4 regions of the Staphylococcus debuckii genome follow, and region 1 is predicted to be linked to each of the others. Evidence: predicted binding sites of a transcription regulator. Region 1 holds the regulator's gene; each other region holds the start of a gene.
The links. Region 1 encodes Rex, which represses fermentation and respiration genes when NADH is low (regulators of the CRP and FNR family bind a similar motif). Its sites were predicted from a motif close to TTGTGAAATATTTCACAA; they were not measured.

Region 1 (8,371 bases):
CCGCCTTTAATTCCGTACTCATCAAAACGGCTATCTGGCTGCAATACACTGCCGTCCGCTTCAAAATGTACTAAATCAGTTGTTTCATATTGAAACCCATAACTTAAGCCTTCTTGAGAATAAAATGGATACCACTCATGAGAAATATAATATTTACCATTATGGTATATCATCCCATTAGGTTTACCTGCTGCTCCGAATGGAGGGTGCAGATGAAATGTTTGTGTATAGGAAGATTTACTGACTTGTTGTTTCATTTCAGTCAGTGCTTCCGTAGAAGTTTGTTCTATACGTTGAAATGATGTTTCATTTGTCCATGGTTGCATGAAGGCGCTCCTCCTGTTTCGTACGATAATAGTCATTATCCATATTTTAGCATATTTCACTGTGAGCTTATATCTCATTTTTAAGCTTGAATATTAAAATTATATGCTCCTAACAAAATTAAAAATTAAAATAGAAAAAATCTCCTCTTGCAAATGATAACATTCTTTATTATTATAAAGCTTATTAACATTATCGGAAATGAGGGGATTTAATGCTATGGATGATTATTAGTGGACTTCTGGTCGGAAGTTTGCTCGGATTTGTTATGCAGCGTACACGTTTCTGCTTAGCTGGAGGCTTCCGTGATATGTACGTTCAAAAAAACAATAAAATGTTTTATGCTTTATTGATAGCGATATCAGTTCAGGCAATCGGTTTACTTGTCTTTACAGCTATTATCGGCAAACCTTTAGATAATGGTACCTTCCCTATCGCAGGGACAATCGTCGGTTCATTTATCTTCGGTGTAGGAATTGTACTTGCTGGCGGTTGCGCTACTGGAACTTATTATAGAGCTGGCGAAGGTTTAATCGGCAGCTGGCTGGCATTATTTTCATATGCTGTCTTTTCAGCCATCACTAAAGCTGGTGTACTAAAACCAGTCATGGAAAAATTAAATTCGAAAACTAACGTGAATGCTGATATGTCAACAAGCACTGGTATCCCTGCTTGGATTTGGGTAATTGCGATTGTGGCTATAACAGGTTATCTGGTAGTCAGAACACTACGTAAGCCTAAACCTAAAATTGCAGTACCAAAATTAAAACAACGCTATACAGGCGTACGTCACTTCTTCTTTGAGAAGAAGTTTCATCCTTTCGTCGCTGCCATCGCAGTCGGATTAATAGCTTTACTTGCATGGCCGATGAGTTACTCAACTGGACGTGAGGGCGGATTAGGTATTACAACTCCTTCTTCCAACCTTGTACAATTCATTTTATCTGGTAAAACTTCTTTCTTAGACTGGGGAGTGTTCTTAGTCCTTGGTATTTTTATCGGCTCATATATCGCAGCCAAAGGATCTAGAGAATTCGCTTGGAGACTTCCAGATAAGAAAACATTGCGTAATAGCGTTATCGGCGGTGCCTTTATGGGATTCGACGCTTCTGTAGCTGGTGGATGTTCAATCGGAAATGGTTTAGTAGCTACAGCAGCTCTATCATGGCAAGGCTGGATTGCTTTAGCTGCTATGATTTTGGGTACTTGGTTTATGAGTTACTTCTTATTCGTCAAACCTATGAAGGCCGTACAAAAGTCTTCTCATCAAAATGCAGCACGTCCTGCAGCACAATCATAATTTCAAACTTATTAAGGGGTGTTTATATGTTATACGAACTCGGTACAGTAGGTATGGTTTGTCCTTTCCCACTAATTGAAGCACAAAAGAAAATGGAAGAATTGCAAATCGGCGATGAGTTGAAAATTGACTTCGACTGCACGCAAGCAACAGAAGCGATTCCGAATTGGGCAGCTGAAAAGAATTATCCAGTAACCAATTATGAACAACTTGGAGATGCTTCTTGGACAATTACAGTTCAAAAAGCTTAAAAACTTATTAAAATTAAGAATGGACATCATTCTACAGGCAAATAAAATGAGCTGGGACTTCTTATGAGGTCCCAACTCTATTTTTAATAGCAATAGCTTTGGCAATCTTTTTTAGCTATTAGTACGTAAATTATTCATAAAGAACAACAAAGATTGTAATTCAATTCCTAAATCTATTTGATGAACTGATACATCTTCCGGCACATCAATACGTACTGGAGTGAAATTCATGATACCTTTGACATCACTCTGCACGAGTTGATTAGCAGCTTCTTGTGCCGCGGGACCAGGTGTTGTAAGTATAACCACATCCAAATCAGCTTTTTTCAAGGCTTTTTGAAGATCTTGCATATCTTTCACAACAACATTGCCGATTTGCTGGCCTATAATATCATCACGTACATCAAATGCCTCAGTAATTAACATCTCATCATGAATAGAGAAATTATATGAGAGCAAGGCCTTACCTAAGTTCCCTACTCCCACTAAACCAATTTTAATGGTATCTCGCTCGCTAATTTTACTCTTGAAAAATTCTAACAGACTTTCAACATTATAACCATAACCTTTCTTACCCAATTCTCCAAAGTAAGAAAAATCTCTTCTGATTGAAGCAGAATCAATATCTAAGGCCTCGCTGATTGTCTTAGAATTAACACGGTCAATGCCTTTTTCATGAAGTTGGTTGACAAGTCTGTAATAGAGCGGCAAACGTTTTAAAGTCGCACGAGGAATATTATTTTTTTGATTACTCATTTATGTTTACCCCCACATCTTTTAAACTATTTCTCAATTTCCCGAAGGTACTACACAGAAATAGTTGTGCTTAAATATGTTTCCAACGGACAAATTGATATATGCAAATAGTTTTTGTTTTATATTGTTCTTACATTAATCTTCCTAAACAAGAAGGAATAAAGCATTTTTATTAACTAAGTATACCTTATATACCCCCTAAAATAAATGACTGTAAAAGTAACTTTCTATGAACAATTTAAACAATATCCATATAAATTACAGTTAAATTTGTCACTTATTTTTCAGCAATGTAGTTATCATTATACGATTAAATATATAATTTGAACACATGATATCCTAACAAATTTAATACAATTGAATATTCACTTTCAATTTCAATGTAAATCTGCATTATTTTTCAAACTCGAAAATCAAGAAGATTTAATAGGCATATCCAAGTTTAGCACTTATAATGGTAAGTAAGTGATTAAAAGAGCCAAGAAAGGAGGACTACGAGATATTCCACAACTACTTTATCTCGTAAATTAAACGGCATGATATTACTACAACTAAATGATGTCTCTAAATCTTTTGATGGAGAAGAAATCTTCAGCGATGTCCATTTTGAAGTTAAGAGTCATGAGAAAATCGGTATTGTCGGTCGCAATGGTGCCGGCAAATCTACCCTAATGAAAATCATTGCTGGTGTTGACAATTATGATGAAGGTCATATTTCAAAAATCAAAAACTTAAAAGTAGGTTATTTGACGCAACAAATGACATTAGATACTAATCATACTGTTTGGGAAGAAATGTCGAAACCGTTTGCGAAACTTAAGCAAATGGAATTAGATATGCAAGCAGAAACAAATTGGTTAGCTGAACATGCGGATGCCTACGAAACTGAGACATTTAAAGAACACATGTCTAAATATGAATCCCTCTCTAACCAATTCGAACGCTTAGAGGGTTATCAATATGAAAGCAAGATTAAAACTGTGTTACATGGTTTAGATTTCACAGAGGACGACTTCCATCGGCCAGTCAATGACTTCAGCGGTGGGCAAAAAACACGTTTGTCTTTGGCTCAAATGTTATTGAGTGAACCTGACTTATTACTACTAGATGAACCTACCAACCATCTAGACATGGAAACCACACAATGGTTAGAAGATTACTTAAATTACTTTAAAGGCGCTATCGTGATTATCAGTCATGACCGCTTCTTCCTCGACAAAACAGTCAACCAAATTTATGATGTCGCTTTAGGAGCCGTTCAACATTATGTCGGCAACTACAGTAAGTTTATTACGCAACGTGATCAATACTATGAAAAACGTATGCAAGAATATGAGCGGCAACAAGCTGAAATCAAGCGACTTGAAACTTTTGTGGAAAAGAATATTACACGCGCCTCGACGAGCGGAATGGCAAAAAGTCGACGTAAAGTATTAGAAAAAATCGAACGTATAGATAAACCAATGTTAGATGCTAGAAGCGCCATTATCCAATTTGCTTTCGATCGCAATACCGGTAATGATGTCTATCATATCCGCAACTTAGAAATCGGTTATGAACATCATCCTGTGACTTCCCCTATTACACTTGAAGTCACAAAAGGCGACCATATTGCAGTTATCGGACCTAATGGTATAGGTAAATCTACTTTTATCAAAACAATTGCTGAGCGTCTTCCGAAAATTAGTGGCGAAATTAGTCATGGTGCTAATTTACGAGTCGGTTATTATGATCAAAAACAAGCTGAATTCAAATCAAATAAAACAATTCTCGATTATGTATGGGATCAGTACCCTACAATGCCAGAAAAGGATGTGCGTGCAGTACTCGGTCGTTTCTTATTTGTGCAAGATGATGTCAAAAAAGTGATTAATGATTTATCAGGTGGCGAGAAAGCACGTCTTCAACTTGCCCTCCTCATGTTAGAAAGAAATAATGTGCTTATCTTGGATGAGCCTACCAACCATTTAGATATAGATTCAAAAGAAATGCTGGAACAGGCACTGCAAGATTTTGAAGGCACCTTAATTTTCGTTTCGCATGATAGATACTTTATCAACCAACTCGCTAATAAAATTTTCGATATGGATGAAACTGGTGGCACAATGTATGCGGGTGATTATCAATATTACTTGGATAAAACTGAAGAGAAAGCTGCTTTACAAGCAAAGGCTGAAGCAGAGCAAGCTGAAAAGAAAGCATCTGAGAATACTACCAACTCTTATTCAGAACAAAAAGCCCAGAAACGTGAACAACGTCAAATTGAACGTCAAATCGAAAATTGCGAAACAGAAATTGAAGCTTGCGAGCAAAAAATCGCAGAAATTGATGAGCAATTGACCCAGCCAGAAATCTTCAGTGATCCTGAAAAAGCTGGACAATTGGCTGAAGAGAAAAACCATACCGAACAACAGCTCGAACATATTATGAAGCGTTGGGAAGAATTACAAGAAAAAATAATTTAATCCATAAAGGTTACAGAGGACTAAAAATGATTACTTCATTTTAGTCCTCTTTTATTACAATTCCTTAACAAAATTATCAACATTAAAAATCCCTTAACATCAACTATCCACAGAGTTATCCTAGTTATCCACAAGTAATAAGTTACTTATTCCTCATCTATTCACACTGCTTTTCCTGTTTATACACATTTATCACCACACTTATCCACACTTTATACACTTTCTGTTGATAAGTACGCACGTTCGCTATTGACAATTGTAAAAGCTGTATTAAATAAGTTAAAACTGTAAATCCTTAAAAAAAGCGGAAGCTCGAACAAATTAATGTCACAGCTTCCGCTTCATCTATAATCATTATTTTTTATACCCATATTTATGACTGCTCAACTGAAAAGTCTTCAATATCTAAACTGCTATGTCCGTTCAATTGCATATCGCTTCTCATGCCAGCTTTATATAGATAATGGCCTGCTGCACCTATCATTGCTGCATTATCCGTACATAATTTAGGGTTCGGTATCGATAATTTAATTCCGTGGTCAGCGCATGCTTTCTTCAATTCAGTGCGCAATCCTTTATTACTTGCTACTCCGCCAGCTACAATTAATTGATTAACATGATAGGTTTCACAAGCTTTTATAGCTTTTCCAACTAAAACTTCTACGACACTGTTTTGGAAACTTGCCGCTACGTTTTCAGGAATAATAGCTGCGTCTTTCTGTCTTAAATTATGCAATTTATTGATGACTGCACTTTTCAAGCCACTGAAACTGAAATCAAAGCTGTCAGGTTCTAACCATACACGAGGGAAATCATAAGTATCTTCACCTTCAGCTGCCAATTTGTCTACTTGCGGTCCGCCGGGGTAAGGCAATCCAATCGTACGCGCTACTTTATCATACGCTTCACCTACTGCGTCATCTCGTGTTTCTCCAATCACTTCGAAACTCAAATGATCTTTCATATAAACCAGCTCTGTGTGACCCCCTGATACAATTAAAGCCATTAAAGGGAATTCAAAAGGTTCTTCTAAATTATTGGCATAGATATGGCCAGCAATATGATGCACAGGAACGAGAGGTTTGTCATATGCAAAAGCGAGTGCTTTAGCTGCATTGATTCCGATTAATAATGCACCGATTAATCCAGGGCCTTCTGTCACTGCTACAGCATCAATTTCTTCCATAGTAACCTCTGCGGTTTGTAAGGCATCTTCAATCGTAGCAGTGATGCCTTCTACATGATGACGACTTGCCACTTCTGGCACCACGCCGCCAAACCGTTTATGACTTTCAATTTGACTTAAAACTGTGTTGCTTAAAATCTCTTTACCGTTCTTGATAACACTGGCACTTGTTTCATCACAACTCGATTCAATTGCTAAAATTAATGTTTCTTTATTCATTTTAAATCCACCCACATCACGAGTGCGTCCTCACCTTCTCCATAATAATTCTTACGTTTGCCGCCATAATTAAATCCTAAATTTTCATAGACATGTCGTGCCGTACCATTTTCAACTCTCACTTCTAAACTCATTACGTTGCATGTTTGTCGTGCATAGCTCATCGCATACTTTACAATTAATTGACCTAAACCATATCCTCTCAAGTCTTCTGCAATCGCTACCGTCGTAATTTGTGCTTGATCTACCACCGTCCACATTCCTATATAACCGATGATTTCATGTTCAAATTCCATCACAAAATAACGCGCAAATTTATTACGTTCCACTTCGTGATAGAAAGCATCAATCGTCCATGAACTATCATCAAAACACATACGCTCTAAATCATAAACTTGCGGCACATCTTCCAAAGACATCAAACGAATATTTAATTGGTCTAGGACTTCTGATTGTTCAGCCAATTGCGTTCTGCCTCTGATAGTTTTAAATAATCCGGATGGAATGTGTGAATATTTTCAGGCTCATGAATCAAAGCTTTCATCTTAGAAGCTTGAGGAAGCGTTTCAACCAGTTTGCCCTCAAGCAAAGGTTTTATTTTTTCCAAATCATTTCCTGCAAAAATATAGTCTTTCTTACTTTCAATTAAGTAACTATTTAAATCTGCAATAGTCATATATTGATCTTCCAGCACCGTTTCTAATTGCCCGTTCCGATAGTAATAAACGCCTGTATAGACCGCTTCACGTCTCGCATCTATCACTGGCACAATCCACAATCCTGCTTGCAGATCCGGCAACGTGGCCGCCAGTGCTTCCAATGAAGAAACGCCATATAACTTCGTTTGTAAAGCATAAGCCAAAGTCTTAGCCGTTGTCACCCCGATGCGCAATCCCGTATAAGAGCCGGGTCCTTTAGCTGCAACAATAGCATCTAATTCTCGTTTGTCGATTCCTGCCTCCTGCAAAATACTTTGTATGGCAGGCATCAACTGAATAGAATGATTGCGTTTTAAATTCGTTGTATGTTCAACAAGAACATTATCATCTTGCATTACAGCAAGCGACATCGGTTTATTCGATGTATCCAGCAGCAAGTAATTCACGTTCCACTTCCTCCTTCATCTTGTCATATCGTTTACCGTTCGCCTCTATTGAAATTGCACGCGACGTAGCATCCAGTGCTTCAATATTAATACGTAAGAAATCTTCAGGCAGAAAGTCAGTAATAAATTCACTCCACTCAACCACCGTCAATGCACGATCATTAAAGTATTCATCAAATCCAAGATCCTCTTCAGCATCTTCCAAACGATAACAATCCATATGATGAAATTTCATATTCGTTCCTTTATAAGATTTTATAATATTGAATGTCGGAGAATTGATAGTACGCTTCACACCCAAATGCTTACCGATAAATTGACTTAAAGTCGTCTTACCAGCACCTAGATTGCCCTCTAATAAAATTAAATCCCCTGGTTCAACAAACGCCACCAAGATTCCAGCAAAACGATTCATTTGATCAATAGTGTTGATTTTAATCATCTTAAATCTCCTATAAATCTGTGTGATACAGAAAATTTTTATCCTCTATATTGTAACACGTCAGGCAACACCCTCTGAATAATTTAAACCATTTTCACTTCGTAAAAGAAACCTTTTGAAGAGTTGGCTGAAATCTGAAAGTTAACCTAATTTTGAAAAAATTCTCACAAAACTATTGACATCATATCTCGCATGTAGTAAATTAAATTTATCAAATTTTTAGACAATTCAAATTAATGATATAAACCATTCGAAAGGAGCAAATTAAAATGACTAATACCACATCAGTAAATACTCGACCGACAACAACAAATATTTTAGTC
Region 2 (8,371 bases), 270 kb from region 1:
TACGAAGTTGATTAAACCAGCCGCAAATGTAATACCTACTTTTGCAAATGTTTGTGTAAACGGGCTACCGATACTGCCAAGTTGATCCCAAGGATAAACTGTCACGATTACAAAAATTGCACCGATATAGAAAATCAAAATACGCCAGATAACACCGTTAACTGCTTTTTTAATATTCTTTTGAGGATCTTTTGTTTCTCCAGCTGTAATCCCTATCAATTCTACCCCTTGATAAGATCCTACAACAATAGATAAAGCAAAGAAGAAGCCGACCCAGCCATTTGGCATAAATCCACCGTGTGACCATAAGTTAGAAAAACCAATTGCATGGCCACCATTACCTAGGCCGAAGAAAATTAAACCAAATCCGGCAATAATCATTAAAATGATAGTTACAATTTTAATCATTGCAAACCAGAATTCAAATTCTCCGAAAGCTTTAACAGAAGCTAAGTTCGCGCCTGCTAATAAAACGATAACAATCACACCTGGAATCCATTCCGGTAATTCTGGGAACCAATATCGCATGTATTCCCCAACCGCAATGACTTCACTCATACCCACAACTACCCATTGGAAAATGTTGCTCCAAGCCGTTAAATATCCAGCCACCGGATGAATATAATCACTTGCAAAGTTTGCAAATGAACCCGTTGTTGGATGTAAATAAACCATTTCTCCCATTGCTCGCATAACTAAAAATAAAAATATACCTACAATCAGATAAGCAAAGATAACTGACGGCCCTGTCCATTTAATTGTGCTCGTTGCACCCATGAACAAACCTACGCCGATTGTGCCGCCTAAAGCGATCATTTGTATCTGTCTAGAGCTTAATCCCCGTTTTAATTGAGTTTCTTCCATTAGAAAATACCCCTTCTCTTTAACAAAATTTCCAGGCTCAGTCTTATTTCGATATTTCAACCCCGAATTAATTCCAATCGCTATCTTATTATCCGGTTCCCCTTTTTATGTCTGAAGATTGCGAAAAATAAATCAACTAAATATCTTATTTATATCGAAAGTAGCTCCTATGCCTAATGAGACTAATTATACTATAAAATTCTATGATTAAAACATAAAATTTACACTTTTATGTATGCGCTTTCATTATTTTATTTACAATGAAACAGAAATGCAGTCATCATAGTATTTCATGCAAATCGCACTCATCACAATAATGAATCCTTTAAGTTATGAAAATAACCATCCTTGTCGTTACGGAACTTTTATTATTTTCAATCCTTTTTATAAGAGTTTCATATTATTTTGATATTATAGCACGGAATTTGTTTAACATGCAATCTGACTTTTTGAATTTTCAGTATAATAGTTTGTTATCACTTGAAATTGATTCCCTTCTTTTTTATTATACTTCTCAATTTCTTGAGAAAATCTGCTTGATTAATTGGCATCAGCTTTATTTGCTTACTTTAATATTAGTTAATTTAAAATTTTTCACGATTCGGACATAATTAGCAAAATTACTCAAAAGTTATTTGTGAAAGTATTCACAAAAACGAACTTTCCAATTATAATAAATGCATTGCAAAAGTTGAAATTGCTCTTATTACATAAATCGAGAAGTTGTCTTCTCATATACAAGGAGTTTTTAGGATGAATCGTGAAAAGAATATCCGTTGGGATAAGGTATTTTATGGACGTCAGTGGGTTAAGGATGTTGTAGAAACCATCCGAACAAAAGACGTGCTGCAAGCGACATTTATGCGCCGTTATTTATTGCGTGCGATGATGGCTGGTTTTATTATTAGTATCATTTCAGTATTTGTACTTGCAATTAAAGCCAGTTTAATAGGTCAAGCAAGTCCTGGTGTTGTAAATATTATAGGCTCTATTGCCTTCAGCTTTGCATTGGTACTCATTTTGTTTACTAACTCAGAATTATTAACTAGTAACTTTATGTATTTTACAGTAGGAATGTACTATCGTGTTATTAAACCTTGGCGGGTATTCAAAATATTCATGCTCTGCTTCCTAGGTAATATCTTAGGCGCATTAGTCTTCTTCTTAATCTTACGTATGAGTGACAGCATGACACCTGATATGTTGAAACAACTTTCGGAAGTCATTCACCATAAAACTATGACAGCTAATTTCTTAGAATTACTGGCTAAGGGTATTTTCGCCAACTTCTTTATTAATATTTCATTAGTTATTGCCATGCAAATTGACGATATTTTAGCTAAAATGTTTGTCATGATGTTCGGCGTAGCCGTATTCGCATTTATGGGCTATGAACACGTCGTTTATAACGCTTGTCTATTTATTGGCGGTCTTATCTATCAGGTTGATGTTTTACATTTTTGGCCAGCAGTGCTTAATGTTATTGCAGCATTTATCGGCAACTATATCGGTGGCGACCTTATCATTGGTCTGTTCTATGCTTTCTTGAATGATCATCATCAATTTGAAAAAGAATGATTTATACAGGTCCTTTCCATTGATGTGTTATAATTTGACTAATCATGTTGAAAGGAGACGTCAGAATTGACTAAACAAATTGTCTCACGCGCTATTTTATATACGTTTATCTTCGGAGCATTATTCTTCTTCCTGAACCGTATGGGCAGTCATGAAACTGTGATGCATACTTTATTGCTATCTATCGTAGCTGCAGCAGCGTTCGGAATTTGTTATATTGCAATGTTCAGCGCGTTGACTTCTCCAGCTAGAAAAATAAAATTCGGTATTGTCCTCCCTATTACCGTCATCCTCGGTATTGTAATTGGTCAGCTCACAGGACATATGAAAATCGGAGTAGGTGCAGGTGTTATTTGCGGTATAGTCATAGTATTTCTCTGGGACCTATCATCAAAAGACAGAAATGGAGAATCTGAATGAAAATTATACTCATTGTTATTGTTATCATACTTTTAATCGCAAACTTGATACCAAATTATATGATGTATAAACGTTTAAAAGAAAACGGTGAAGCAACTTCACGTCGTGCTTTAATGATTGGTATAGATGCAATATTACTTTTATTAATCGTTGTAGGATTATATTTTGCAACTAAATAATTGAATTTATCTGGGTTGAGACAATTTTGAATGTCTTAACCCTTTTTTCTGCTATAGTTGAATTTTATAAAAAAGCGGACCTAGAACAAAATTTTGTCCCAGTCCCGCTCCCTCCCTTACATCTTTCCTTTTAAAATTAAGATATAACAAAGATAGGCAGTAATAAGATAAATCGTGGATCCTACCATAAATGCTCTGAATCGCACATTCATTGGTACCTTTTTATTAAAGATAGGTCCTAACACTAAATTGCCGATTGCAATAATAATAGGGCCTGCTAAAAAGAATAGAATTAACATTTGTTCACCTGCTATTTAAAAAATTCAGCGTCAATTTGATCCGCAGTCATATTCATTCCTACTAATTGCAAAGCATCAAAATTCATAATGGAAGTCATTGGATTCGTATTGACTATGACGCCTAACCCGGCACGTTCAGCAGCAGTAGCACCATTGACCGAATCCTCAATTGCTAAACAACTGCCTGGATTGAAATTCAGTTCTTGTACTGCTTTCAAATATAAGTCAGGTGCTGGTTTGACTTCTTCTACATCTTCCCTACCTACAATTACAGGAATACGTTCTGTTAATCCTAACGCATCTAAAGTGGGTTGAATATTAGAACGACTGCTGCTCGTGGCTATTGCCATCGGAATCTTTTTCTTATCTAATATATCCATTAAATGATTGATATTATCAATCATCGGCAAGTGGACACTTTGTGTATGATGAGACTCATATAATGCTTCCGTAGCTTCTACACCTATTTCATTTTCCAAATAGACATGTAATTCAGAAGCCGCGCCGCCAATAGAAGCACGATAATAATCGATTGAAATAGGAGTTTTTCCATACATTTTTAAATAATGATTAATTGTTTCGAATAAATGTTGCTCAGTATCTATAATTGTTCCATCGAAATCAAATACAACAGCTCTGTAATTCATATGTATTTATTCCTTCCTTGTAATTTAATTTCATCTTATCATATTTTATTTCTATGAAGTCTGAAAAAGTTTTTGTTTTCTCTACGTAGGTTCGTCCTAAAGTCCTAGTGAAATTTTGATTAAAGCGTGGTAAAATTTAAATGAATTTGAAACAGCACATATTAATTATAACCTCTTCTGAAATCAAATCCATCTTACATCTTCTGGAGGAATCGTCTATGTTTTTAGATAAATATGAAACATTTATTATTAACATCGGAAACTTATCGACATGGCTAAAACGCAGACACCTACTCACCATATGCAAGCAACTTCAAAGCAGCCAAGCTGTTCAAGCAGAGTTTATGAAAATACGCCAACAGCTTGTATTGAAAGTACACATTCCGAAATGCAATCTGCCCTATTTTATCAGTTTCCTAAGTTTTCATAACTATCCTATTTATCAAGTCTTACCATTATCTCAAAAAGAATTTATATTCCAAACTGATTCAAATATTGAAGCGATGATGCATTTCAAATTAAAAATTGATGGTTTGCAAGATGTTTTTATCAAAGATAAAATTATCGACATTATGCAATATATGTCACATCAAGAGGATATAAATTATATCTTAACTTCTCAATATATTGATATTTCGTGTACGCCTCAAGTCCTTTCAAAATTAATTCATGCTTTAGCTACGAAAAATATTGATGTGTTAGGTGCAAACTATCGTCCGAAAGTCTCTCAATATAAGCACAGTACGATTTCTTAGTAATGGAAGATTATATTGGGTATAACAAAATTAAATGTATCGTTCTTAATTGGCCTCAAAAGTGCTTTTAACCGCTTTTGAGGTCATTTTTAACCCTCCCTCACTATTTTTAATGGAAGCGTTGTCTTTTTGTAAAGTTAATATTAAAATAATATTAATGTTTTGTAAAAAGGAGGCGTTTCTATGTTTAATTTTTTAAAACCCCCTTCTCCTCGACAACCATTGCCGAGCGATGAAGTGGACCATACATATAAAAAATTAAGGTTACAAGTATTTTTAGGGATTTTTATCGGTTATGCAGGCTATTATTTATTGCGTAAGAACTTTTCATTAGCGATGCCTGATTTAATTGATCAAGGCTTCAGCAAAGGAGAATTAGGTATTGCGTTATCTGCTGTGTCTATTGCTTATGGGTTCAGTAAATTTGTAATGGGGATGGTTAGTGACCGTAGTAATGCTAGGATTTTCCTAAGTTTGGGTTTAATACTGACAGCGATTGTAAACTTGCTCTTAGGGTTTGTGCCTTTCTTCACTTCGAGCATACTGATTATGTTTATTATGCTCTTCTTGAACGGTTGGTTCCAAGGTATGGGTTGGCCGCCGTCCGGACGTGTCTTAGTCCATTGGTATAGTGTCAGCGAGCGTGGCAGTAAGACTGCTTTATGGAACGTCGCACACAACGTTGGTGGCGGTTTAATGGCACCGATTGCCACATGGGGAATTTCAATGACTGCTATGTATAATTTCGGTTATTTAAAAGGCTTTGAAGGTGCTTTTATTTATCCAGCCCTATTTGCGATTGTGATTGCGATTATCACTTTCTTCTTAGTTAGGGATACACCGCAATCTCAAGGACTTCCGCCTATTGAAGTCTATCGCGATGATTATCCTAATGCTTCAAAAGAAACCATGGAGACTGAATTGACTACAAAAGAAATTCTCTTCAAATATGTATTGAACAATAAGTGGGTATGGGCGATTGCCTTTGCCAACATCTTTGTCTATTTCGTACGTTATGGGGTGCTAGATTGGGCACCAGTGTATCTTAGTGAGGAAAAACATTTTGATATGAAAGCATCTGGTTGGGCGTACTTCTTATATGAATGGGCCGGAATACCTGGTACATTGCTGTGCGGTTGGCTGTCAGATAAATTATTTAAAGGCCGTCGTGGTCCTGCTGGATTCTTCTTCATGTTAGGCGTGACGATTTTCGTGCTTATCTATTGGTTGAACCCTGCCGGCCATCCTTGGATAGACAATCTTTCCTTAGTAGCAATCGGCTTCTTAATCTATGGCCCTGTAATGTTGATTGGGTTGCAAGCACTTGATTATGTTCCGAAAAAAGCTGCCGGAACAGCCGCTGGACTCACTGGATTATTCGGTTACTTGTTCGGTGCAGTGATGGCGAATATTATCTTAGGATTTGTCGTTGATCATTTTGGATGGAACGTTGGTTTCATGTTGCTTACCGTTATCAGTATACTAGCAATGTTGAGCTTCATCTTAACTTGGAATAAACGTGGTCAAGAAACAGTTTAATCTATAAAAAAGAAGCGGTACATGTTCACTACAAAGTGACGTACCGCTTCTTTTTCTTCTAAATTTTAAAATTCTTCTTGTTCTTTCTGCATTTCTGTTAAAATATCTTGCAGCTTAATAAACATGTTCTCAAAGCCGTGCGCTGTTGAGTCATGATATTCTTTTTTCTGTTGCTTATATTCCAAGGTAGTCCAGCGTCGTTCTTTCGGAACAACAGCAGTATATCGGAAATTCATTTGTGTAATGTCAGCACCTGGTTCACGTTCAAAGATTTCAACTTCGATAGTATCTTCTTTGTCGCTTAATTCAGGCATGCCGATAGTCATCACAATACGGTTCGGTGCTTCTAGTTCTTGGAAGACACCCGTAATCTTATTCATCTTGCCATTGCGTTCATCAACGATTTCGTAACGTCGTCCTTCTTCAGGAATCAAGTCGATGGATTTATTAGTTCTATTTGAAGTCATAAACCAACGTCTCATAATATCAGCATCTGTCCACGCTTGATAAATCAATTCAGGATTAATACGCATTAATCGTTCCAACGAAATGACTACTACGTCATTTTCTATGTTATATCTTGCCACTCTGTCGTCACCTACTTTCACACTTAACCATATTTTAACGTATTTCTAGTACATAAGCCAAAGTAATCGTCCTCTAGCTGCTTCACTTTATGCACCGTTTTGTTAGTTTTGCAACAAGATTACTTTAACATTTTTCTTGTGCGAAAGTAAAAATTAATTATGCCCCTTTTCCAGCTTTCTTTTTATTTAATCTAGGAAGATTAAAAATAATTGCTACTAATCCGCATAAACCGAGCATCACTGGATAAATGGAATAAGGCATTAACATAAAGGGTGAAACACCGGCTACTCCTGCTGCTGCGATGACTTGCGGGCTATAAGGTAATAAACCTTGGAAACAGCTGCCGAAAATGTCTAGGATACTGGCCGACTTTCTAGGGTCGATGTTATATTCATCTGCAATATTTTTAGCTAATGGACCGGCCATTAAAATAGAAATCGTGTTGTTGGCTGTAGAAATATCTGCAGCACTCACTAAGCTTGCAATCCCAATTTCTGCGCCACGTCTGGATTTCACACGGCTACGCACAAAGTTCAGCAGCCAAGTAATACCGCCATAGTGTTGAATCAATCCAATTAAACCGCCGATCATCAAAGCAATAATCGCAATGTCTTCCATGCCAATCATACCTTCGGAGGCCGCTTTCAAGAATTTAATCCAATTAAACGATCCATCTAATAAACCAATAATTCCAGATAGCACCGTTCCTCCGATTAGTACAATAATTACATTGACTCCGATCAGCGCTAGAATTAATACTAATAAGTAAGGAATGACTTTAATCAGGTCATAGTCATAATTCTTCGCGTTGTTGATACTGGCGCTATGCGTTAAAATACCCAGAATAATCATTGAGATTATTGCACCAGGCAAGACAATCCGAAAGTTCACTTTAAATTTGTCACTCATACGTGTATTTTGCGTACGTACAGCAGCGATAGTAGTATCTGAAATCATCGATAAATTGTCACCGAACATTGCGCCGCCAACTACGGTCGCCATAGCAAGTGCAGATGGAATATCCGTTGCTTGGCTGATTCCGAATCCTACGGGTGCAATAGCGGCTACTGTCCCTACCGAAGTCCCCATAGAAATCGATACAAACATACAGATGACGAATAATCCGATAATCAGCAAGTTGCCGGGGATTAAGGATAACCCTAAGTTAACGGTAGATTTTACGCCTCCCATATCTTCAGTTACTTGTGAAAAAGCTCCTGCAAGTACAAATATCAAGACCATCAGAATAATGTTGGAATGGCCTGCTCCTTTAGTAAAAACTTCTACTTTCTCAGCAAATTTCTGTTTGCGATTCATCAGCAATGCCACTATGACTGCAATCGTAATCGCAATATTCAAGGGCATTTTCGTAAAGTCGCCTGTAATAATACCGACGCCTAAAAATAAACCCACGAAGACAATCAAAGGTATCAGTGCAAAAGCATTACCTTTCTTTTTCTCTTCAGTCATCTTCTACTCCACACCTCTCGTTTCATAAATAA
Region 3 (8,371 bases), 1.2 Mb from region 1:
TCGTCTTTTCCGCTTTCCGACATACTGCTTGAATCAATAGCTTCACTTTGTTCTGACGTACTTGTTTGTGAAGGTGCAGTACTTTCTGCTTGAGAGGATTCAGTGTTGGTTTCGCTTGCTGAGCTTTCTGTACTTGCATTCGTGTTAGATTGGCTTGCTGAAGATTTAGTCAGAGAGGTAGAATTTTGATTTGCAACTGTCTCACTGAAAGATGATAACTCAGAAGTGACAGGGGTTTCTGAAGCTGCGAATGCTTGGTGTCCATCTATTAAATTCATTGTGGCAAATGCGCCGCCTACCACAGCGGATTTTTTAATGAAGTCTTTTTTCAAATCGTCGGTTGTATCTACATCAAGTTCAATTTTTTGTTCCTTTTCAACCGATTTATTTCTAAAAGGCATTCCCATAATTCGTAATAATTCAATTTCTTTTAATCAAGCTTTAATCCAATGTTTGCCGGCTTTATATAGCTTGAACCTTACCTTTTTTTCTCCCATGCTTTGTTCGAGTTTTTTCTTTTTCTTCGACATTCATACAATCCCCAATCTTTTCTTTATAAATATTTTCTGCTCTATCAAAAAGTCGATTATATTTTTACTTATCCTTTAAATATATGATGTTTAATTGCTTTTTACAACAACTTTAACAAAATTTTCTAATTTAAAAATATAAAATCAAAGAAATTCACTATTAGGCTATGCTACTACAGTATTTAGTATTGCACTGAAATTGAAACTTAAACATTTTCAAAATGCAAAAAACAGACAGAAACACTCCAGCAGAAGTCTTTCCATCTGTTTAAAATTAAATTCCAAGTATTGCTTTTATAGTAAAGCCTATAATGACTGAGACCGTAATGGCAAAAAATCCAGGCACGATAAAGCTGGTTGCCCGAGTCTGTTTCGTCTCATCAAGATCCACTGCAAATAACAGGGTGGGTTGCGCAGGAATCACGAAATTGACATTTAAAGTCTGTACCATGGCTAAGAAAAAGGTCGGTGGCACGCCGATGCTCATCAAGATTGGAAGCATAATCGAAGCCGTAGCTGATTGCGAGATGACAATAATTGTAACGAGCGAAACCAGAATAATAACGAGCCAAGGTACCTGTTCAATAATACCGCCTATTTCCTGGGTCATAATTTTTTTATTCTGTGGTGCACTGAAGATGGTCGCACCTAGCCAACCAGGCCCAAGCACTGCAAACAAGGCACCAATTGCAGATTGTGTAATGTGCGAAGACAAAATATCACTTGTTTTCAGTTTAACCAATACGAGATTGACTGCTGCACTGGCATACATAAAGAGTTGGACAATATCCGTTGTCTGTAATTTAATCATTTTGCCGTCTACTTTAAATGTAGGAACGAGATCTGAAAATATACCGAATACTAAAATACAACCTACGCCAATTAAAAAGGCCGCTACTCCGAGTTTAACTCTGCGTGGAAAATACGGTTTAATACTTTCTTCTTCTAAATCGCTCAAGATATTTTCAGCAAATACGCTTGGTTGAACATTGCGTTTACGTCCAACAAATGTGCAGTAAACACTGAGTGCTAACATGCTGAGTAAGGCAGTCGGTAAAACGATAGATAGATATTTACCCATCGTTACTCCAGTTACTGCTAATGTTGCAATAATATATGCCGTTGCTGAGGCTGCCGGACTACAAAGCAAAGCTAAGTTTGCCGTTAATACTGAGGCGATGAGCGGTCGCTTCGGTTGAATCCCTGCTTTCGTCGCAGTCTTTGCAATAATAGGTTCAAGTGATAATGCAATATTTGCTGTTCCGATGCCAAATACAAATAAGAAGACAATCATCGGCGCAATAAAAATAATAGACTTTGGAAAGCGTTCAATAATCTTTGAAGCGAGGTATACGAGATAATCTATACCTCCTGTTGCTTGCAAAGTTCCTCCTGCAATACCAATAGATAAAATAATAAGTACGGCTGTCACCGGGGCGGATCCCGGAGGCAAGCCAAATATAAATATCATAATCAACTGTGCTACAATGGCGAAAATACCACAGCCTAATGCACCCGCTGTTCTCAGTCCCATAATAATAGCGAGTACCATAATCACAATTTCCGTTATAAATAGGAACATGTTGACTCCTCACTTTACCCTTTTAAACTTTGTGAAAAATTTACCATGGTTTAGTGTATCACGATGTAAGAAATTTCGGCATGCCGTTTTCACTCTTAAATTCGACTATTTCGTAACAATTTTTAAATCTATCTTCATTTTCTCACTACATTATTTTGAAATAAAAAATTACTTAAGTGTGTTGAGGATTAATAGCGTATTTATTTTAACTTAAGTTGTGAAGCGGTTTTTACTTTTACCTGCTTAGGGTAGTTTGAACTGCGAGGAAGTGCCAAGAAAAAAACGGAATCTAGATACTAGTTTTCGAGTTGTATCTAAAAAACACTATATTCTAGACACTACTTTTTGAGTTGTGTCTAGAAAACACCCGAATCTGGACACTAGTTTTTGAGTTGTGTCTTGATTATACGGATATTGGACACGTTGCTCTCATTCTTGGCCAATATATCCGTTTATTGGACACGTTGACTCCCATCTTGGCCAATATATTCCTATCCCCCCATCCCCAATAACTTTTCCTCACAATAAAAGGGCTAGGACACCAATTGATGTCCTAGCCCCTAAATCTTGCTTAATATCTCATTCACTTATTTATTTTCTATCCCAATAACGCACTTTATCAAATGCTTTCACGATAGTATCTGGATTATCTGAAGTGAAGACGCCTGGTGCATCTAATTTGATTTTGCCATCTTGTAAATCTTTAGCTGCCGCTTCGTTAAAGATAATCGGCTTTTTATGTTTGTAAGCCAATGCTGCAAATTCTTCTGCATCCGGCACTAAACCATTGCCATCTGATAGAATCACTAAGCTGTCGAATAAAGTAGAGTGTCCTGTTTCATAAGTGTCATTCACTGTGATGTCATCTGACAATTCTTTTTGTTGTTTACCAATGAAAGCATAGTTTAAACCGTTTGAAGCAAATTCTTTTGCATATTTTTTCAATGTTTCTGGATCGATATCGCCGTTAATCAATACGGCTACTGAGTGACCTGGTAATGGACGATTATATTTTTCCATCGTCAATTGACTGTCTTTTTTATCGGATTTTACTTCTTCATTTTCTTCCGGAACTGTAACGCCTACATTATCTGCTACACGTTCGGCAAGTTCACGGTCAATTTTATTTAATTGATTAACTGCGCGTTGACGCACATCCATACTTTTACATTTACCAATTTCAAATGAGAAACCGTCAACTGTATGGTCATATTCAGGTTGCGTTAAGCTGTTAAGATATAATTTAGCTTGTGAGTAATAGTCTTTGAAACTTTCACTGCGTGTACGCACTTTATGACCTTCAACGCGTTCTGGATAGTGTTCGAAACCGCCTTGTGCTTTAGAGCTAGTGAATGGGCAGTTACCTTCCATACCATTGTTGTGATAAGATGTTTTATCTGTATGGATATCCATTTGGTACATTGCATCACGTTGGTTATTGTGCACTTTATTCACTGGGCGGTTGATAGGAATTTGGTTAAAGTTAGGGCCCCCAAGACGTGAAATTTGTGTATCTGTGTAGGAGAAAAGACGACCTTGTAAGAGTGGGTCATCTGAGAAATCTATCCCTGGCACGACATGTCCTGGATGGAAAGCGATTTGTTCGATTTCATCAAAGACATTGTCTACATTGCGGTTCAATGTCATTTTACCTACAATTTTTACAGGAATTTCATCTTCCGGCCATAATTTAGTCGGATCTAAGATATCGAAGTCGAAATCAAATTCTTGGTCTTCGCGAATAATTTGCAGACCTAATTCCCAAGCTGGGTAATCACCTTTTTCGATTGATTCATGTAAGTCTTTACGATGGAAATCGATATCTTTACCTTGTAAGATTTGTGCTTCATCCCATACTAATGATTCTAAACCATATACTGGACGCCAATGGAATTTAACAAAGAAAGATTCGCCTTTTGCGTTAACTAAACGGTACGTATGTACGCCGAATCCTTCAAGTTGACGAATATTTTTCGGAATACCGCGGTCACTCATGACCCACATTGTGGTATGTGACGCTTCTGGATTTTCAGCAAAGAAGTCCCAGAATGTATCATGTGCCGAACCACCTTGTGGCGTTTCTGTATCAGGTTCAGGTTTCACTGCATGAATCACGTCCGGGAATTTGATTGCATCTTGGACGAAGAAGACTGGAATATCGTTACCTACTAAGTCAAAGATACCTTCGTCAGTGTAGAATTTAGTTGCGAAACCACGTACGTCACGAACTGTATCCGGAGAACCTTTCGAACCTTGTACTGTAGAAATTCTCGTAAATAACGGTGTCTTCTTATCAGTATTTGTTAAGAAATCAGCTGATGTATATTCTGATAAATCTTCATATAATTCGAATTCGCCATGAGCACCAAAGCCGCGTGCATGTACTACGCGTTCTGGAATACGTTCATGGTCGAAATGCATAATTTTTTCTCTGAAATGAAAGTCTTCAAGCAGGCTTGGCCCACGTTCGCCTGCTGTTAAAGTGAGTTCGTCTTCGCTGACTTTTGTACCATTATTGGTAGTCATCGGTTGGTCTTTACCGTTTTTCTTAAACTGTTCCAACTGCTCGAGCTTTTTATTATTATTTTCTTCTTGTTTACTCAATGTAAATCCCCCTCACATATGTGTAAAAATAAAACCACGGTAATCTGTTCCCTTTTAGAGTTTATATAAAACTCAATTTGCATTTAATGTTGATTTATATAATAAAAATATACAAATACCGGAATGTGTGTAGTATTTTTTGAGGAGGAGTGGATGAAAAAAAGCACCCCTTTCAAAAAGGGAGGTGCTCTCCAAGTCTTTCTTTTCCGCCAGGGGTTAGTCACTGAGTTCACTGTCTTTGATGTCGGTGATGAACATATGGCCAGGTGCGTGTGTGATGATCAGGTCGGGTTTGGCATCGAGTGCGACTGATTGCGGGGTCACGCCGCAGCCCCAAAAGACGGGTACTTCGTTGGCTTTAATTTGGACGGGTTCGCCGAAATCTGGATGGTCTAGGTCTTCTACTCCGATGTCTGCTGGGTTGCCGATATGGATTGGTGAGCCGTGGACGTTCTTGAAATGTGTGGTGATTTCTGTGGCACGGATGGCGTCTTTCATGGTCATGGGACGCATGCTGACTGTGATGTTGCCGTCAAAGCGTCCTGCTGGTTCGGCGGGTATATTGGTGATGTACATGGGAACGTTGTGGCCTTCTTCAAGATGGCGCAGTGGAATTCCGGCTTCTAGCAAGGCGTGTTCGAAGGTGAAGCTGCAGCCGATCAGGAAGCTGACCATGTCTTCGTTAAACAGGTCTTGTACGTCTGTCGGTGTGTCAATAAGTTCTCCGTTTTTATAAACGCGGTAAGCGCCTACGTCTGTAGTGATATCTGCATCTTTGCCGTATTTGGAAAAGTTGACTTCGCCGACTTCTGAGACGTCGAGCAATGGGCAGGTTTTCGGATTTTTGAAACAGAATTTTAAAAAATCATATGCATATTTTGAAGGTAGAATAACGACATTGGCTTGAATGTAACCTTTTGCCATCCCGCTTGTATGTCCTGTGACTTCTTTTTCTCGAATTTTTTTACGCAAGGCTTGCGGCGAAATATTTTGTAAATCTGTCATGTGTAAACATCCCCTTTGTTTAGTGTTTGTACTATTTTAACAGATTCTGGGGGGATGTGCGCGGTTGTGTGTAAGCGTTTTCTCGTTTTTGTCTTACGGCTTATAAAGAACGGTGGTAGTGCGGTTGGGGATATAGACTGAAATCAGTCGACTTTATGTTAGGCTAATTTGTAATGTTTTTGTACATTATATGTTGCGGTAACTTTATTTCCATGCTATGATTTATGTGTATTAAAAAAGAAGATACTAGCGGCGAACTAGTATCTTCCGAGTAAAGGCTCACAACTGGTGCTTGTGAATACCAAACGAACCTTTTGGTTGGCTGATTAAGTTCTCATTAAACTTAATCAGCTTATTTTTTTGTCTTATGGCTTATAACGAACACTATCAGTACAAAGACTAACACAACGGTTAGTAACGTATCTGCATTGATGTTTATTTCTATCAATGTATGCATCGCTATCACCCCTCTCTGCTGTCCAATTAAAGGCCCAGAGAGATACTCACAAAAAAGTGCAAGGTTCTTTACTCATGAAAATATTTTACCACCATCGATAGCAAACAGACAACTTTCTGTTAGGCGAAATTGTAATATTTTGTAATTCGTTATGGTAATATTATTCGTTTTATGCTATGATATTTTTGCTATACCAAAAGAAGATACTAGGCGGAAACTAGTATCCTCTCTGAGTAAAGGCTCACAATTCATGGTTGTGAATACCAAACGAACCTTTTTGGTTGGCTGATTAAGTTCTTGCGAAACTTATTTAGCTTATTTTTTTGTCATGTGGCAATATACTTAGTTTAGCTATAGAGGAATCTACAACAGCGGATTCTTTTATAGCTATTTTTTATACGGTTTAGAAGGAATTTAACTATCTCTTGCTTAGGATTTTAGACCCTATCTGTATAGGCGCCACTTCCTTGCCTAGACACTTTCAGTCCTATCTGTATAAGCGCCACCTCCTCGCCTACTCGCCCACCTACCGCTCCTGCCCCGCCTCTTCTTCTAACTACCTTCACTCGCACATAACAATCCAATATTTTCTGCTTAGATCTCACTCTCAAACTAACGCCCCTCTCATTTTCCCGCTTTTTGTCAAAATTTATTTTTAATTGATATTGATAATCTTTATCAACAGGTATAAAGTAAAGGTAATCAATCTTTAAGAGAGGTACAACTTTATGTTTACAAATATATTTGTCCTTGGTATCACTGGTCCTACGAGTTTAGTTGTCATTGCCATTATCGCCTTAATTATTTTCGGTCCGACGAAATTGCCTCAATTCGGCAGAGCTATCGGATCGACTTTGAAAGAATTTAAATCTGCTGCTGAGCATATAGATGAAGATTCGCACGAGACACCCAGTAAACCCTCAGAATCTCAACGTAAAGAATCAACAAAATAACGACACTATAGAATCAGAATCCTACGCCACCCAAACGAGCAGCTATACTTCTAGCTTGCTCGGCCATTTTGGAGAGTTACGCAGCCGCTTGCTTAAAGCAGGTATTGCTTTTATTGTTGCTGTACTCATCATGTACATTTCTTCGCACTGGTGGATGCATCCGTTTATCCATGAAATTAAACGTGGCAATATGACTTTGCATGCTTTTTCCTTTACGGAAATGATTCAAATCTATGTCATGATTATTTTCTTTGGTGCCTTGCTGCTGGTTTCACCGATTATTTTCTATCAGTTATGGGCTTTTATCGCGCCTGGTTTGCATGCAAATGAAAGAGGCTTTATTAGAAGGTATAGTGCTTTCTGTGCTTTCTTTTTCCTAGCAGGTATTGCCTTTGCGTACTTTATCGGCTTCCCGCTGATTATCCATTTCTCGCTTAATTTATCGGGAATCATGGATATTGCGCCGGTGATCGGCTTCAAGGAGTATTTATCGGAACTCTTGCGTTGGCTGCTCATCTTTGGCATTTTGTTCCAATTGCCGGTAGTGTTGTTCGGTTTAGCGAGATTTGGTTTGATCGATGCGCATCAGTTATCGAAATCACGTAAATATGTTTATTTCGCGTGTTTTGTAGGTGCCAGTATTGTCGCACCGCCGGACTTGTTGCTGAACATTCTATTAACTATTCCTTTAATTTTATTATTCGAAGTCAGTATGGTGATTGTGAAAGTTACGCAGTTGCGCCATCCGCAGACATTTCCTGAGAAATAAATATAACACCCGTTCTGCACAATATCATGTGTAAAACGGGTGTCTTTTTATGCTGTTTTTCTTTTATTTGAAAAATAAGTGTAGAGTGCGATTAATGCTATAAAAATAAGTTGCGGTATAATCGTTTCCCAACTTGGATAGAATCCAATCCAACTTAATGTCGGCAAATGTTCAATGCTGTGTTGTGGTACTGTGTCGAGCAATTGCATTTTCTGAATGCTGACACCGAGCATCTTAAAGGCCATGACAAAGATTAAGATAGAAAGTACTCTGAAAATGTAACGGATTGGGATGAGTTTGACGATGAAGCGGAAGAGTGCCGCAAAGATAGCGAGAATCACAAGCGCAATTCCGATACCTAATATAAAGTCTTTCACTGATACTTCGCCTATCATACCCATGTAGAATAAAATCACTTCAACGCCTTCACGCATGACGGAAATTAAACCGATTAAGCCTAACAAGGCTAGA
Region 4 (8,371 bases), 1.3 Mb from region 1:
TAGAATACAATAATACTGTATATTTATAAATTTGAGGGATGAAGATATGGAGAAAGAAAAGCGTCTTGAATTGATTAAATTATTACTGAAGAATAATAAAATTTCGACGGTGCGTGAGTTGGCGGAAATTTTGGAGGAGCAATATAATTTGATTTTCAGTATGACGACGGTGGCGAAGGATTTGCAGGAGTTGAATGTCACTAAGGTCCCGAATGGTGCGAATCAATCGTATTATGTGCTGCCTGAGAAGAATTCTGCGAAGAGTTATCGTGAAGCGTTTAAGAAGTATCGGCAGAATAGTGTGAATTCGGTGATTGTGAAGGATAGTTATATCTTGATTAAGACGGAGCCTGGGTTTGCGCGTACGATTAATTATTGTATTGATCAGATGCAGTTGCCGCATGTGTTGGGTACGGTGAGCGGTAATGATGTGATTATGGTGTTGTTGAAGTCCGCAGAAGAAGCGGAGTATGTGAAGTATTTATTATTAGAGACTTAAAGTAAATGAGCAGTGGCCTGTAATTGATGGCGACTGCTCATTTTGTATATTAGATGGACTTGCTGATGGTCCAAGTTTGATAGTTTTTCAAGACTAAGTTATTGTTGCTGAGGCCGCGCACGACATGGCTGGCCTTTTCTCTGGAGACGCCTGCTAATGCGCTTAACAGAGTTACGGTCATCACTTTGTCGATTTCGTAATAGGCGCCTTGGTCGTTGCCGATGGTCTCACCTAGTATGCGCAAGGTGTTGATGACTTTCTGTTCGGCGTTGCGCCCCATCAAGGCCATGTTGCGATTAATGCTGATTTGCTGTTCTTGGCGCAACAAGGTAAAGATTTTAACGAAGGTGTCTTCATTATTCTTGCTCAAGTATTCAATCAAATTTTTAGGTACACGAACAATGAGTGCATCAGTCAACGCGGTACAAGATTCTTCATAATGTTCTTGTTCAAAAAGATGGCTGATTGGAAATAATGTGTGGCCGCGGTTCAGCATTAAATAGTCATCACCATTTTCGTTCAAACGTTCTCGCGATACATAACCTTCTATTAATAAATAGATGCTGTCCGCTTCTGATCCTTGATAGTAAATGACTTGTCCCTTTTCATAATTCCGAACGTAAATTTCAGAAAGGTGCGGAACAATCAATCCTGACGGCACTTCTAACATTTTGGATAATTCTTGAATTGAGGACTGAAAGGTCTCAGTTGTCCTGCTCATACACCATCACCTCATTTCTCTCGTCTTTTTTAAAAATGAATATGATTGCTCATCTGTTTTCACTAAATTTTATATAATTAAAGTAATTCGTTAAATTGATGATGTGTTCAATATATGATTATTATTACAACAAATTAATTGTATCATAATCAATTGCAATTCTCGGAATTAAAAGGTGCTCGCTGTTTCTGAATGCCATAATGAAACCCCCAAAGCGTATTTGTTAGGGCTTCGGGGGTTAAGCAACCACTGTGTTTACATATGAATTTGCTCAATTGATATAGATGTCTTCGCCCTGGTTAGTAAAAATTCTATTTATAACTTTATTGCTAGAAGACGTTGACTGCACCTGTAGCTAAGCGGATGATACCGATAATCGCGAAGAGGATAATGAATCCCATTAAGATGTAGTCGCGTTTAATGAATTTTCGTTGGTTGTTTTTTTGCACACGGTGATACACAAAGAGTCCCGGAATATAAAGCAGCATTGTCAACAACAAGTAGTCCACGCCTGCTGCGTAAATGAGCCATATTGCATAGATTGATGAAATAATACCGATGACTAATTGCACATGTGCTTTGCGATCTTCTTGAATCGTATATTTAAGTTGGTAGAAAGCACTGAATGCATATGGAATTAAGATGGCACTTGATGCGAGTGAGAATGCAAACTGATAAGCACTTTCTGTAAATAACATACTGATTAAGAATAATTGTACTAAGATGTTAGTAATTAATAATGAATTGACAGGTGCGCCGTTGACGTTTTGTTTAGCAAACCATTTAGGGAACATTTTGTCTTTAGCTACTACAAATGGTAATTCCCCTGCTAACAATGTCCAACCTAACCAAGCACCGAGTACTGAGATAATTAAACCGATATTAACTACTGTTGAGCCCCAAGGTCCTACAATATGTGCAAGTAAGCTGGCCATTGAAGGCTGATCTAATTGTGAAATATGACCTTGTGCAATGACACCTTGTGCGAGTACAGTTAATAAGAAGTAAATCACTAATACTAACAAGAGTCCGATGACTGTAGCTGTTCCGACGTCTTTTTTCGTTTTAGCACGGCCAGAGAAGACGACAGCACCTTCTATACCTGTAAAGACCCACACTGTAATTAACATGGTACTTTTTACTTGTTCCATAATATTTGAAAAGTTAAGCGGTAAAGCAATGTTGCCTTTCATTCCAGCAAATCCTGCCATAAAAGTGTCAAAATGGAATGCTACCAACATACAAACGATAGCCAAGAAAATCGGAATTAATTTAGCAACTGTTACAATACTATTGATTAAAGCAGCTGTTTCAACACCGCGTAAAATCAAGAAGTGCACACCCCATAGCAAGATGGAGGCTACGATAATACTAGGAAGTGTGTTACCACCTTTAAATATCGGGAAGAAGTTGCCGACTGCTGACATCAGTAAAGTCGCATAAGCTACGTTGCCTAAGAAGGCAGCAAACCAATATCCCCATGCACTGGAGAAACCGACGAAGTCACCGAAACCTGCACGGGCGTAACTATAAATCCCACCATCTAAATCAGGACGTTTATTTGTTAAGTTTTGGAATACAAAGGCTAAAGAAATCATACCGATAGCTGTAATAATCCAACCGATGATGATTGCTAATCCACCAGCATTGCCGCCCATGTCTGAAAGTATGTTGAAGGCACCGCCGCCGATCATGGAACCAATGACCAAACCGATTAAAGCTGTTTTACTGAGTTTATTTTGTTCTAATTGTTCGCTCATTTTCAAAACTCCTTTAATACTTAGAGTCTTACTGCTTTTTCGTCCCTAAGCATGTGTTGTCAATTTATTCAGTTTTTGACGCATACTGCTTTAATAGTTTTTTCGTGCGGTCTTCTTCAATACACGGGCTATTCTGCGACTGTTGTCGTAATAGATTTATTTTTTCAAAGCAGTATTGATAATAGATAACCAGACTTTAAGCAAAGACTTCGAACTACCTCTATTGCTGCAATCCATTTCACTTAAAGCCTCGTCATCACTTTGAAATTAGATATCTTCGCGGTATAAAGGTTGGCTCATGCAACGAGGGCCCCCTCTTCCGCGAACCAATTCACTACCTGTAATCTCAATAACTTTGATGCCGTTATCGCGTAATAATTGGTTAGATACATAGTTGCGGTCGTAAGTGACTACTACTCCTGGACGGATTGTTAAAGTATTTGAACCGTCATTCCATTGTTCACGTGGTCCTACAATACGGTCACCATCACCAGTCGGAATGAATGTAATGTCATCCAAACCTAAGGCATCTTTTAATGTTTCTTTTAAGTTAGAAGTTTTAGTAATTTTAATATCTTTGCCATCGTCACTTGGTTCGATAGTGAAGATATTCATATCGTCACCTTTTTTCTCGATTGCTGAGTGGATAGTAAATTTATCGTAATCAATCATTGTGAAGACTGTGTCTAAATGCATGAATGCACGTGTATTCGCAATTTCAATCGCTACGATTTTTTTAATTTTAGATTCTGGGTTCGCAAAGATTTGACGTGCTAATTTTTCAATGGCTTGTGCTGAAGTTCTTTCAGAAATACCTACCGCTACGACTTCTTCAGATAATACAAGTTCATCTCCGCCTTCAATATTGTATGGTGAGTTGCGGTCTAACCATACCGGCACATCTGCATCTTTGAAACGTGGATGATGTTTCAAGATGTATGTGAAGAAAATAGATTCTCTACGGCGTGCTGGCCAATACATACGATTGACTGTCATACCATTGCCGATAGATGCTTGCGGGTCACGTGTGAAATATAAGTTAGGCATTGGATTCATGTAGAATGGATAAGAATCATCTACATATTCAACCAAGTGTGTATGTCCTGTTTCGACTTCTTCTTTACGCACACCTGCCATTACTTTTTCAACTAATTCTTTATTATCTAAGTCTTCGAATAAGGCTTTCACTGCATCTTCATGACCTAATAATGTTTCTTCTGATTCTGCTAAGACATCATCAATAAATTGTTTGCGTACTTCAGGATCTTCAATCGCTTCAGCTGCCAAGTCTTCAAGATAAACAACTTCTATACCTTCATCGCGTAATGTTTGCGCGAATTTATCATGTTCTTCTTGTGCTACTTTCAAGTATGGGATATCATCAAATAACAATTCACCAAGATACTCAGGCACTAAATTTTCTAATTCTTTACCAGGGCGTTTAAGTAATACCGTTTTCAATTTTCCGATCTCACTGTTTACTTTAATTGGATGTTCATTCATTTGTGAAACCTCCTTGTTCTATTTGTCTACATTGTAAGCCTTGCATAAGCTACTTATGTGAATGTAATCACATGAGTATTGTTGCTATTTTCACACTGCTGCATTTATTCATTGCATTATTTTGTATAATTACTACAAATTTGGGCGGTTTTTATGCATATACCGCAGTTTTATACATTTTTGAATTGCCGAAATTTCTTGAAAAAGTATTTTATTCATTTTTTAGAAAATATATTCATTATGGCTATTGTAAACTAGCAAAGTGCCTGAATTGATAGGCTTTCTTCTAATATTCCAATGATTATTAATGCTTATTGCATTGAATATACGCGCTTGCAAAATAAAAAAGAGTAGTATGCACTGATGAATGTGCACTTCTACTCTTCTATAAATTATGCAAAAATGAGCGCTCGTCTGCTCACTACTTATCGACATTGGAAGACCATGCAAGGTGTGCCGAATTGATTGTAAACTGTCACTGTTAATTGACCCGCTTCAATTTCCGCTTCTCCTACCAACGTATCTCCTGCATACATCGGCTGTTTAAACTTCAAGTCTATCGCTGTATAACTTTCTGTAATGGCCTTAGCCTCTGTTGAAAATGAATCAGCTGGTGCCCCATCCCAATATTGCAGAATCAACATTGCAACATAGTCTCCTGGCACAATCTTGGTTTGCGGGTGGACGGGATTATCATCTTCCACATCTTCTAGATATTGCAGCACACGGGGCCACTCTATCTTTAAGTGGACTGCATGGGGATTGCTTATTGCTGGTTGTGGGCGTGACTCGCGCTGTGACGCGCCTGCACGCACCCCTGCTGTATCTCGCTTGTTCGCTACGTCCGGTATGACTACAAATTCAGTGACGATTTCTATAGCGATGCCTGCTGTATCGGCAACTGTCAATTGATAGCAGCAATGCGTCATGTGCTTCAATTCCCGCTTGCTCCGGCAGTCCAGCTCTGCATGATAGGATACCCCGGCAGACAGCGGACGACGTTTGCGGATTTTCTTTTTCCGCAGGAGCAGGTTTTGATGATGATAGGGTTGAAAGGTTGCAAAGCGATTCCAAATCTTGGTCAGATAAAAGGGATCTCGTTGCGCATCGCTTTGTGTCCAGTGAAATTCTAGTGTCTCCATTTATTCCACCCTTTCGAACAGGCTAGCGATTCCCATGCCACCGCCGATTCCGATTGCGGCCATCAATTTATTTCCCGGGTTATAAGTTTGGATGGTCACCAAGCGCGCAATCAGATTGGCGCCGCTCGCACCATAGGGATGACCTTCTGCCAAAGCACCGCCATAAGGATTGACTTTCTCTGCTGGCAGGCTCAAGAGATCCATTGAAGCTAAGACTTGCGAACTGAATGCCTCGTTAAAGGCTGTGAAATCGATATCGGAAACCGACCAACCTTGACGTTCTAATGCATGCTCAGCTGCTGGGACTGGGCCGACTCCGAGCACTTTAGGATTCACCCCTGACACCTCGCTGTCCACGAATCGCAATTTCGGCAACAATCCTAATGTCCAGGCTTTGTGCTTCGACATCACTAATACGAGGGCTGCCCCATCACTTTTCGGACAAGCATTGCCGACTGTTACGGTCCCTTCCGGAAAAATAGACCGTAATTTCCCTAAACGTTGTGCGGTCATGTTCTGTTTAGGTGACTCGTCCGCCTCAATCCATTGCCCATGTGCTTTCACAGGTACTATTTCTCGAGCGATTTCTGTTTGATGGGCATGATAGCGAGCGTGGCTGCGTGCTGCCCAGTCATCTTGGCGGGCGCGTGATATATGATACATCTGTGCCACATTCTCTGCCGCTTCAAGCATGCTCGGGTCACCATAGTTATCTGGTGTGAAAGGCGCGCGCTCGTAAATTTCTGGAGGTTTCTTTTCATATAAAGACTGCGGCTTTTGAATCTTCCAGGGAGCTCGGCTGACTGATTCTACACCGCCAGCCAGATAAATTTCTCCAGCACCGCTTTGGATTAGACGACAAGCTAAATTCACCGCTTCTAAGCCCGAGCCACATTGGCGATCGATAGTCATGCCCGGGATATGTTGGGGCAAATCAGCGTGGAGTAAGGCTTTGCGTGCGATATTCCCGCCGTTGCCGACCGTGTTGCCAATAATCACATCATCGATATGATTTTTAATATTGACGTGCAAGTTTGTCAGTTCTTGTATCAACGGCTTCAACAGGTCTTCGGGTTCAAGATGTTTAAACATCCCGCCATATCGGCCGATGGGGGTACGTTTCGCTTCGATAATCACTGCTTCTGTCATCATTTTCACGCTCCTTTTGAAATATTAGTGTCCATAGATTTCTGTCATAGCTTTGCGTGCAATTTTACCGCTGGATGTCCATTGCATTTGGGGTACCTTAATCCAGCGCATCGGTACTTTATAACGTTCCAGGTACTTTCTCAGTTCTTTTTTTACGTCAGTGATAGAAAGTGGTACATCACTTTCATAATAAGCAATCAGAACTTCCCCCAACTCGTAGTGCGGAGTGGCAGCGACCATGACGTGTTTGACTGGGAAGTACTGCATAATGACGCGCTCGACCTCTTCGGGATAGACGTTCATGCCGCCGACGATACATTTATTATTGACGCAACCTTCTAAAATCAAATCGCCTGTGTGGGTCAGCCGTGCATAGTCTCCTGTAGCAATCTCGTCTTTTTCAGAAATGCGAGGGCCATCGACATAGCCTGAAAATACCATGGGACTCTGAATATAGAGTTGTCCCACGTCAGTAAGATTCGTCATTCTGTTCCCTTCATCATCTCGCAATTTGATTTGGACTCCTTTAAATAATTGTCCGACATTATGCGGCTGATAGTCTTGTACTTGATGATAGGAAATGAAACTGGCTTCGCTCGTACCGAAAAATTCAATGACCTCCGATTTAGGCAGCTTCTCTTGAAAACGGGCGATAGTTCTAGGTTCCAGTTTAGCGCCTGAAGTTAAGAAAGTAACTTTAATCTCCGCAAGTGCATCTGCATCAAATTGCAGTATATGTTCAAGAATCGAGGGCACTAAGAAAACGGCTGCACCTGGATGAGATTGGAGCTGTGTTAACAACTGTTCTGGCCGATAATCTGTTTGCATATAGCATGGAATCTTATGATGATGTGCATACATCAGTGCATAAAGTGTTAAAGAATGCGCTAGCGGGCCGGGCGCAATAATGCTAGAAGGAGCGCCCTTTAAGATTGCATCATTTGCTTCGTAGCTGACTACCCAAGAAATCCGGTTGCGATAATATGCTTTCGGCATGCCCGTTGTTCCGGAAGTAAAACCGATATGTAACAAATCTTCAGGAGGTGTGTTGCATGCGCATGGCTCTGCAGTACTATATTGACTATTCAGTTCAGTTAGAGTTAATTGCGGTATGGGTACTGCTGGTTGCTTTGTATCTGTAATTAAATGAGAAATATCGTAGTGTCCTATGATGGCGTTAAATTGTGTGGTTGTCCATTTAGAATCTAAAACCACCGGCAATTTTCCAGCTATTTGAATCGCGCGATAAACAGTTAAAAAATCAGCAGGATCGGCCACGCTGATACCTATTCTTTCATTAGGATGTTCTGCAGCTTGTTCCCACCATTGCAGTATCGTGGCTGCATTTTTCTCTAAATTTTTGCTGAAATCATTATATGTGAGTTGAGATCTTTCTGTTTCAATCATTATTTTGTTTGTATCTGCCATACCCTCACCTTCCTGCTTGAAAAGTTTTATATGTATAAGTTCATTTTAGCATACTGCATCTTGCGTCCTAGTAATATAATTGTCAGTATTTTTAATGAATAAATTGTACCTTTTAACATAAATTTGTTATATAATAATGACTGTATTCTCTCTTTTATTTTTCCACCTG

Region 2: a site for Rex is predicted at 1,500-1,517, ahead of CNQ82_RS11070 (formate/nitrite transporter family protein). Genes of this name have one in related genera too.
Region 3: a site for Rex is predicted at 2,142-2,159, ahead of CNQ82_RS02425 (anaerobic C4-dicarboxylate transporter family protein). Genes of this name have one in related genera too.
Region 4: a site for Rex is predicted at 4,539-4,556, ahead of arcA (arginine deiminase). Genes of this name have one in related genera too.

Annotation. Positions count from the first base shown of each region.
Region 1 covers NZ_CP033460.1:2,010,274-2,018,644, forward strand. Annotated here, with positions in the region: gene CNQ82_RS09645 (GH32 C-terminal domain-containing protein) at 1-326, opposite strand, end outside; gene CNQ82_RS09650 (YeeE/YedE family protein) at 539-1,624, shown strand; gene CNQ82_RS09655 (sulfurtransferase TusA family protein) at 1,651-1,875, shown strand; gene CNQ82_RS09660 (redox-sensing transcriptional repressor Rex) at 1,987-2,631, opposite strand; gene CNQ82_RS09665 (ABC-F family ATP-binding cassette domain-containing protein) at 3,168-5,096, shown strand; gene tsaD (tRNA (adenosine(37)-N6)-threonylcarbamoyltransferase complex transferase subunit TsaD) at 5,470-6,501, opposite strand; gene rimI (ribosomal protein S18-alanine N-acetyltransferase) at 6,498-6,965, opposite strand; gene tsaB (tRNA (adenosine(37)-N6)-threonylcarbamoyltransferase complex dimerization subunit type 1 TsaB) at 6,941-7,606, opposite strand; gene tsaE (tRNA (adenosine(37)-N6)-threonylcarbamoyltransferase complex ATPase subunit type 1 TsaE) at 7,575-8,048, opposite strand.
Region 2 covers NZ_CP033460.1:2,277,958-2,286,328, forward strand. Annotated here, with positions in the region: gene CNQ82_RS11065 (amino acid permease) at 1-864, opposite strand, end outside; gene CNQ82_RS11070 (formate/nitrite transporter family protein) at 1,618-2,442, shown strand; gene CNQ82_RS11075 (hypothetical protein) at 2,509-2,862, shown strand; gene CNQ82_RS11080 (hypothetical protein) at 2,859-3,041, shown strand; gene CNQ82_RS11085 (hypothetical protein) at 3,158-3,340, opposite strand; gene CNQ82_RS11090 (HAD family hydrolase) at 3,352-3,987, opposite strand; gene CNQ82_RS11095 (hypothetical protein) at 4,206-4,742, shown strand; gene glpT (glycerol-3-phosphate transporter) at 4,926-6,281, shown strand; gene CNQ82_RS11105 (SRPBCC family protein) at 6,347-6,868, opposite strand; gene CNQ82_RS11110 (Na+/H+ antiporter NhaC family protein) at 7,026-8,339, opposite strand.
Region 3 covers NZ_CP033460.1:525,139-533,509, reverse strand. Annotated here, with positions in the region: gene CNQ82_RS13105 (accessory Sec-dependent LPXTG-anchored adhesin) at 1-407, opposite strand, end outside; gene CNQ82_RS13450 (KxYKxGKxW signal peptide domain-containing protein) at 435-497, opposite strand; gene CNQ82_RS02425 (anaerobic C4-dicarboxylate transporter family protein) at 805-2,112, opposite strand; gene CNQ82_RS02420 (catalase) at 2,704-4,638, opposite strand; gene CNQ82_RS02415 (putative hydro-lyase) at 4,933-5,721, opposite strand; gene tatA (twin-arginine translocase TatA/TatE family subunit) at 6,907-7,131, shown strand; gene tatC (twin-arginine translocase subunit TatC) at 7,187-7,900, shown strand; gene CNQ82_RS02400 (FTR1 family iron permease) at 7,948-8,371, opposite strand, start outside.
Region 4 covers NZ_CP033460.1:706,100-714,470, reverse strand. Annotated here, with positions in the region: gene CNQ82_RS03125 (arginine repressor) at 47-499, shown strand; gene CNQ82_RS03120 (Crp/Fnr family transcriptional regulator) at 549-1,220, opposite strand; gene arcD (arginine-ornithine antiporter) at 1,550-2,980, opposite strand; gene arcA (arginine deiminase) at 3,248-4,483, opposite strand; gene CNQ82_RS03105 (hotdog family protein) at 4,909-5,391, opposite strand; gene CNQ82_RS03100 (thiolase family protein) at 5,626-6,774, opposite strand; gene CNQ82_RS03095 (AMP-binding protein) at 6,799-8,202, opposite strand.